Regions from separate parts of the Cytobacillus sp. T106 genome, predicted to be linked through region 2. Evidence: riboswitches for the same ligand, from Rfam matches in the RefSeq annotation. Region 2 holds a riboswitch; the other holds the start of a gene.

Region 1 (4,434 bases), on a different contig from region 2:
GCACCCAATCGCTGAATAGTTGAATAGGCGGTTTCCCTCTAAACGTTTGCATTCTTACACAATGAAACCAGGTCCCCTTCTAACTGAGATATATAGGGGGAAATTTACTTTACTTTTTTTCCAAAACCACTTCTGATCTGCATTTAAAAGTAAACTGTCCCTTTATTATTCCATTACTGGGTACTCACTCATCAGCGTCCCCTCTGTTGTATCCGCTAAGAGCAATTATTTGCTATATAGTTTTCTTGGAGAAGATTTAAATCACATTCTAATAGCAGTAAAATAGCACCCTAAATTGCACTTTAAAGATAGTTATTGCCAAGTGTTATTTGGGATGCTAATTGCTATGCTATTTTAGTGTTGCTATCTTATCAATATTGATAAAACAACATAAACAACCAAGTTTATACGCTGACTCATCTGCCATTTACAGTGTCCTCCACGAAAACTGGACTGCTTATGACTTAATTACTATTTTTTTAGGTAAATACTGAAAGGTATTAGACTGTGTTATACTGCGCTGTAAATCCAATTTTCTCATACAATTCCTTTATTTCCTGGTGGATTTTTGATTTGTCAGAAGTAATCTTCAATATCAGTTCCATATCTGTCAAAGCTTCTGTTATTTCTCTAAGATGTAAATGCTGCTTATATGTCTTGGTTAATAGTCTAAGGAAATTCAGGTTAAGTGAGTTTCTATATTCTTCAGCCCATTTTGCCTTGAATTGCGGCAGAAACTTTACGGGTACCTGTTTTATCATTTTTTCCTTTAATTGCACAGTTCTTGTCCAATCATTGCTTTCGAGTGCATCCTTGAGCTGTGAGTCGAGCTGAAGGGAATCGAGCTCTATTTTGGCATCGATGGAAACATGATTATTCTCGACTTTAATTACATCTGGTATTCCGCTGCCTTGAAAAATCTTTCGCAAGTGTGTCAGGCTGACCCGGAGCTGATTCTGCGAGTTGGATTGCGGAAGCTCTGGCCAGAATACGTCAGCCAGCATCTCTCTTGAAGCGGAGCCAAACAGGCATAGATACGTTAACAATTCTTTGGCTTTTCTCTGGTTCCATTTTCCTTTTATTTCTTTTTGGTCTGCCAGTAATTTAAATTCATCAAGGATCTTTAATTCCAGTTTCTTCTCCGGAAAAAGCGGGCCTGGAAGCGGGCTCTTGTCAATATATCTTATCAATTCTGTAAGAAAGGGATTAATATTCCCTGACCGCGGAATTGCAGCACCGGAAAGTCCTGATAAAAATGATATGCATTTTTCTGCTGTTAAAGCAGGCTGATCCAACTGGATGAGGTGTGAGGCTTCAGGAATTAGAAATCTCTGTTTTCGGTTTGTTATTTCACCGCCCAAAAATACTAAAGAAGGCGGGGAGATATCATCATATTCTGCAGCTAAAAGCAGAACGGGGATCGTCATCCTGTTAAAAAGCGTAAATGATTTTGTTTTTGAAAGCATATCATGCAATTCAAGATATGAAAGAAAGTCCAATTTCCCTAAAGAATTCTTTATCAGTGTACAACTTTCTTCATCCATATTGCTAATCAGTTTCGGGATCATTTGGTCTGCCAGGTTTGAAGCAGTATTATAAACAGATTGATAATATTCGGCTGGATACAAGATACTGGTAGTAAAAACAATAAAAGAGGAGAGGCTGGAAGGATATCTTTCTGCCCATCGGATCCCTAGGTGGACACCCATTCCCTGCCCGGCAAAATGAAACCCGGATAAACCTTCAGCATCTGCTATTGATCTGAAATCTTCTAAAAGTGACTCCCATGATGCACTTCCCTCTATTTTCTTGCTTGAGCCATGGCCAGTGAAATCAAAAGTCAGTACGTGAAAATCATCTGTAAGATGGGGAATAATACGGCTCCAAATACTGCTATCCATTCCTAATCCGTGAGCAAACACTATAGTTTCTGCCCCCGCCTTGGAGGATTGCTGCATATGATAGCTTACCCCTCTGCTGGAAATTGTCATGAAGTCCTCCAATTAATCCTTAAAGAGACGGAAATTTTTTCTAGAGTATTCTTATTATCGGTGTAAAAGAAAATGAATTAACAAGAGATGGGCAATTTGATTCACTTTTTATAAGAAACTAGAAAAAACTCAAAATATGTAAAAAAAAATTTGAAAATACAGGATAAAAGTAATATGATAATAGTATGAAAATTGAAAAAGGCAAACTTATTGAAAAGTAGGGACGCAAAGCCGCGAGTCTAAGGCGCAAGCTATGATCGTCGGGCTGCCAGGGTAATACGTGGAATAGCTTTGAATCTTATTCTTAGTACTTTCAGAGCTAATCGGCCGAACCTTTTGGCGCAGTTACTGAAAGGAAAGGATGGAGAAACATGAGTTTTTTTGGTACACCGGAGTTTTTTGAGGAGCAGCTGAGAAAGGCTGCAGAGAGCGGGAAAAATCTATCAGCGAGCATCTCCCAGCTTGAGCATGAGCTGAAATTTAATTTCATCTGTACAGACAGCCTCCGGAAGGAATGCCTGGCCAACCTGATGGCTGCGGGCAGAAAGCTGGATCACCAGCTGTCATCATATAGCGAAAAACATGCGGCAGTTGTGTAGCAAAAAAAGAGAGTGAAGGAATACATCCCTTCACTCTCTTTTTCTATTCCTGGTGGTCAGCTCCATAGCTGATCAGGTTGGCGAAGATTCTATACCCTCCAGGCACCTGGCCCTGGATCTGACGGTAAAAGACAAGGCTCGAATACAGATAGGTGCCTTTGCCATGCTTAGCCATCAGGATGCCGCCGTCAAATGCTTCTTCGTTCGGATCGGCCATACGGACAAAGGTCTCATACTGATCATCCCATTTCATCGGGAAATACAGTCCCCGTTCCTGCACCCATCCATCCCAGTCGGCATCAGTGATTTTGTTTGGATAGTTGAACAGCGGAGATTCCGGCTGCAGCATTTCCACCTTGGCATCCTCATCAGTCACCCGCCACTCAATGGATGGGTTTCCAATCGTTAACGGGAAAGGAGCAGTTGCTTCAGAATCCCATCCGTCGTTTGGCTTGTGATACTGAACCACCAGATGTCCGCCGTCCTCTACGTACTTATGAAGCCTCTCATTATTGGCCTTTAAATCTTCACGCGACAGATAGGCGCGGATGCCGACAACAATCGTGTCATATTTGCTCAAGTCACCAGAAGCCAGATCGGCCTCCGACAGCTGAGTGATATCAAAGCCGGCATTGGTTAAATAATCGGCCACTTTATCAAAGCCGCTGTCGATATAGCCTACCTTCAGCCCTTCCGGCTTGAGGAGCTCAAAGGCAACGCCATTCACTTTAGCATCATACTGATAATAGAAGTTTCCGATATGGTCATAGCTGATTTCCTGGATGGCTGATGAGAATTCCTTGCCGCCTGATTTGGCTGTGGCTTCAATGGAGAAATCCCCGGCCTTGATATTAGAAGGAGGAGACAAGGTAAATTGTACGGCTTTTTCCTCCGCCTGCTTTGAGAAGCTGACCTTCGCTGCTTTTGGGGTTACAGTCCAGCCTTTAGGCACATTTAAAGCTACAGAGGCCTCTGCTTTTCCTGGACGGTAATTTTTCACTTTAACCTCTACTGGTATTTCTTCTTGGACGTCGGATGTATTTACAATAATGTCCTCGGGGGATAAAGTCAGAGCAATATCCGGGAGAACCGCAGCAGTTTCCTCAAGTCCTTTCACCTGTTCTACAGCCGAGCCTTTGCTTTTATAAGAAATCGAGGCGGTGATGCTGTCCTCCTGATAAGCGTGGTAATAATCGGCGTCCTTTGGCACTTCAGCCTTAAAGTTGAATGTGGCTGAGGCCCCGCGAGCAAGGCTGGCTGCTTTTCCGCTGCCTTCAGATTTCCAGCCTTTAGGAAGGTTGAGCACCACAGAGGCTTTTTCCAGGGCTGCTGCACCTTTATTGCGAAGGGTAACCTTCACATTGAATTTCTGTCCCTTTACCAGGAGAGAAGAATCTGCAGAAATGTCTGCTTCCAGTCCGGAAGCCTCAAAGCTGAGCTCCTGCAGCTGTTCTTCCTTCACTTGAAGCTTATGCAGAAGATCTGCCTTCAGGCTGCTGTCCAATTTTGCCTTGCCGGTTTTCTTCTCCAGGCTTCTGACAGCTTTTAAAGCCTTTTGTGTTTTTGAAAAAATATGTTCTGCATCCGGATAGGAGGCAATGATTGCATCAAGCTCTTTCTGCAGCTGAACATAATGCACTTGAAGAGCTTTTTCTTTTTTAGGAAGCTGGGCTGCCCACTCCTTGAAATCATATGGAACACCTGCGAAAAGATCTGAGCTGCCGCCTGTATCAACCGCGGAATCCAGCAGCTCAAGATTTGTCTGCCTTGGGGCAGCAGGGATATCGTTGCCCATTCCCTGGCTTTTATGCATATAGCGGGATTCCTCGCCAAGCTGAGGATAG
Region 2 (4,434 bases):
AAGATTTCCGCGGCACTCTGCCCTGAACCGATGACACTGATGGACCCGCCCTCAACCAGCTTGTCCTTGTACTGCAGATAGCGGCTGGAGTGGATGCAATCCTCCCCCAGGAATTCCTTCATATGGCCCGGCACCAATGGTTCATTCCCTGTGCCGAGAATCAGATTATAGGCAAAATAAGTCTCTTCCTGCCCATTGTCCATATTCAGCACTGTCACCTCAAAAAAGCGCTCTCCATTCTCCTCCCTGTCCCGCACATCGGCCACTTCCATGCCGAACCTGCAATTGTCCAGGTTTGAAGCTGCCCATTGGCAGTAATGATTATATTCCTTCCTCGGGATCTCCAGCCGGTGAAAATAGGAAAACTGGGTCAGCCGGTCATGCTCGTGCAGATAATTTAAATACGTGTATGGGCTTGTCGGATCAGCCAGTGTGACCAGATCATCCAGAAACGGCACCTGCATCTCCGAGCCTTCAATCAGCATGCCGGGATGCCAGGAGAATTCCGGTGTTTTGTCAAAAAAGAGCCCCGTCAGTCCAGGGACCTTCTCCAGCATAACCGCCAGGCTTAAATTATAGGGACCAATGCCGATGCCAATCAGATTATATATGTTCATGCTATTACCCCTTCTCAAGGATTTTTCACAACAAAAAAACTAACAGACTTTAATCTGTTAGTTTTTACCCATTTTCTTATTTTTTCAAGCCCGATCCAGCACATCCTGTCAGCCTGAAGGCATGTCCATCCGCCTGGCAAAATCGACAAATCGGAACTTGTCCGGCCGGTGGCGTGATTCAGTATATTGGAAAAGGGATGCATCATCAAAATAGATATAATTTTTCACGACGACGACGGAATGGTATCCTTCCAGGTCCAGCATCCTCCGGTCTTCCTCTGTCGGCTCCTCGACAGTGAATTCCTTTTTCGCAAAACTGATTTTCTGGTTCAGCGTGTTCTCGATATATTCAAATATTGAATTGCGGCAAATCTCTTCTGTCAGGCCGGGAACCAATTTTTCTACCAGGAAATCTTTATCGAGGATAATCCGCTCGCCCTCGATTTTCCGCACACGGCATACCTTCCATATCTTTTCCTCTTCCCTGATATGCAGCTGCCTCATCAAATCATCATCCGGGAACGCAAGCGCAAACTCCGCGACATCGGTTTCCGCCTTCTGGCCCATCTTTCCTGCCAGCTCCTTAAAGCTGACCAGGCCGGAAATCGGGAACTGCAGCTTCTTGAGATCAAGCACAATCGAGCCCTTCCCCCGTATCTTCTGGATGAACCCGTTCTGCGCCAGCAGATTCAGCGCCTTCCGAATCGTTTCCCTCGATGTCTCAAACATCTCCGTCAATTCATTTTCAGACGGCAGAATGCTTCTTGCGGGATAATATCCATCCTGTATCTTTGATGCCAGTTCTTCGTATATGAGCAGATATTTATTCTTCATTATTAATCACCTAAGGTTATTTTACCGTTATAGAAGCGGTTTGAGAATGCCTAATCATGTTATCAGTTATATATTACCAAAATAATTGCCAGGATTTCCACATTAGGGATATGTTACTATATAAGTGGCAAATTTTATGAAAGTAAAAGACGCAAAGCTGCGGGCCTAAGGCTTTTGCTATGGCAGCCGGGCTGCTTGCTATTTTTTTAGCATGACACCTTGCCAGATTACTAGAAAGGTGAAGAAATCATTGAAAAAAATAGAAAATCAAAAATTGAAAACAACTATTCAAGAACCAGGTGCCCCACTGGTTGAAAATATACATATCTATGAAAGCTTATTCCTGAACACATCAGACCTGGCTTACATACTGGATAAAGAAGGCCAAATCCTTAAAGTAAATGAGGCGGCCGTTAAGGCCACAGGATTTAGTGCAGAAGAAATTCAAAAGAGGGGATTTTTTCCCTTTGTCTGCAAGGAAGACCTCCCCAAGGCAGAGACAAGCTTCCAGGCAGTATTGCAGGGTTCTACCCAAACACATATTTTCCGGATCAACCGCAGAGACGGCGGGCTGATTCTGTTAAACAGTGTCGCCATCCCGATTATCCAGGAAAACCAAACCATCGGGATCATTGGGATCTCAAAGGATATTACAGCCGAGGAAAACTTAAAGCAACAGCTCAGCATAAGTGAACAGATGTACAGATCTCTTTTTGACAACCATCCGGATGCCGTATATTCACTGGATCTAAACGGAGATGTGACAGCCTTTAACGAATCCCTCGTCCGTTTGTTCGATTATGATCCCGACAGGCATGGAATATCTTTCAGGCAATTTGTTGCCCCAGAATCTATGAGCCTTGTGCTGCGCATGTTTAAACTGGCCGCAAAAGGAAAACCGCAAAACTACAATATGACCGGCATCAACAGATCCGGGGAAAAGTTTGATGCAAATATCACAAATATTCCTATCATTACAGATAATCAGATAACCGGCGTATTCGGGATTGCCAAGGATATCACCGAACTGGCTGAAAAGGAGCGCAAGCTGCAGAAAGCGGAGGAAAGGCTCAATCTCGCCCAGAAGACGGCTGACTTCGGATATTGGGACTACTATTTCAAGGAAGACTCCGCCTACTGGTCTGAGCATATGTATGAAATGTTCGGAGTATCAAAAGATGAATTCATTCCTTCTTTTGATTATTATAAAGACTTTATCCACCCGGAGGACCTTGCACCGTTTCTGAAAAATTACCATGCATCCCTGGAGGAAAAGCCCCCGGCAAATCTGGAATACCGGATCATCCGGAAGGACGGCCAAGTACGCCGGCTCCATCATCAGTCCACCTTGATCCTCGATGGTGACGGCAATCCTGAACGGGCGGTCGGCATTTCGCGCGATGTTACGGAACAGCGGGAAATAGAGGACAGACTGGCTGAGAACACAGAGCAATTTAAGAGCTTTTATAATAATTCAGATGTGGGTGTATGGTCGCTCGACCCCGCTGGCAAAAAGGTTCTGATCTGTTCTGATGCGATCCTTGCTATCTATGGGTATACCAAAAAAGAACTGTATAGAGATCCCCGTATATGGAATAGATCTATTCATCCGGATGATATGCGGGAAGTGATGAACAATCAGAATAAAATATCAGAAGGAAATATTATCAAGCAGCAATACAGAATCATCACGAGGGATGGAAAGCTCAAATGGGTAAGCGACCACCTCATCCCCATCTATGATGAAAATGGCCGGCTCATTCGCCTGGATGGCATTGTGGCTGATATTACAGCCCAAAAGCAGGCCGAGGCACAAATGGAATTCCTCGCCTATCATGATTATATGACAGGCCTGCCGAACAGGCGCCTGTTCGACCAGACCCTGAATGGCCTGTTCGAGGACAAAAATCCGGAAAAATTCGCGATCATGTATCTGGATCTTGACCGATTCAAGCATATCAATGACACCCTGGGCCATCCGATTGGCGATCAGGTGCTGAAAGAGGCGGCGGACAGGATAAAGGCCTCCATTCGGAAGGATGATTTTGCTTCCAGGATGGGCGGCGATGAATTTGCCATTATCGCGCCGAACGTTGAGAGCATTGAGGATGCAAGCAGACTGGCAGCGGAAATTACAGGCACCATCCAGAAGCCATACGAGATTGAAGGCTACGAATTATTCATTACGGCAAGTATCGGGATCAGCCTGTATCCCAATAATGGCAGCACGCCGGAGGAACTGGCGCGCAATGCCGATGCCGCCCTGTACCATGCCAAGCAGATGGGCAAAAGCAGCCATCAGGTTTACAACGCATCCATGAATATTGAATCATTCAAAAAGTACTGCCTGGAAAGAGATATGCGGAATGCTTTGAAGGATGACCAATTTTACGTGGAATTCCAGCCAAAGATCGAGCCAAGGACCCATAAGCTGGCAGGCGCCGAAGCCCTGCTGCGCTGGAACCATCCTGACTGGGGGATTGTATCCCCGATGGAATTCATTCCTGTTGCGGAAGAGTCAGGGCTGATCGTTGAAATCGGCGACTGGGTAATTGAAAATGTGATAGCCAAGATGGAGGAATGGCAGAAAGGCGGCCTCTCCCTTGTGCCAATCTCCATCAATGTGTCAGGACAGCGCTTTTACAAAAATAATCTGGCCGAAATGATCGGGGACCTTTGCCAAAAGCATGGAATTTCCCCCAAGCTGCTTGAATTGGAGCTGACCGAATCCAGCCTGATCCACTATTCGGACCAGGTCCTCCAGGAGCTTGAAAAGCTTGGGCAGCTAAAAATAAAACTGTCTCTCGATGACTTTGGAACAGGCTTTTCATCGCTTACGCACCTTAGGAAATTCAAGTTCAATACGCTAAAAATAGACAAATCTTTTACCAAAAATATCATCTCCAATCTGGAGGACGCCACCATCACCTCCAGCCTGATCGACATGGCCCATGGTCTGAATATGAAGGTAGTCGCTGAGGGT

The links. A riboswitch is a leader RNA that binds a small molecule or an ion and turns the genes downstream of it on or off. The one in region 2 is predicted to bind cyclic di-GMP.
Region 1: another riboswitch for cyclic di-GMP. It lies ahead of ABU165_RS06935 (hypothetical protein); the one in region 2 lies ahead of ABU165_RS16290 (EAL domain-containing protein).

What each region holds. Positions count from the first base shown of each region.
Region 1 covers NZ_JBEUMK010000002.1:531,919-536,352, forward strand. Annotated here, with positions in the region: gene ABU165_RS06930 (alpha/beta hydrolase) at 501-1,991, opposite strand; cyclic di-GMP riboswitch class I at 2,182-2,264, shown strand; gene ABU165_RS06935 (hypothetical protein) at 2,363-2,590, shown strand; gene ABU165_RS06940 (NEW3 domain-containing protein) at 2,634-4,434, opposite strand, start outside.
Region 2 covers NZ_JBEUMK010000009.1:78,428-82,861, forward strand. Annotated here, with positions in the region: gene ABU165_RS16280 (lysine N(6)-hydroxylase/L-ornithine N(5)-oxygenase family protein) at 1-617, opposite strand, end outside; gene treR (trehalose operon repressor) at 726-1,451, opposite strand; cyclic di-GMP riboswitch class I at 1,568-1,650, shown strand; gene ABU165_RS16290 (EAL domain-containing protein) at 1,702-4,434, shown strand, end outside.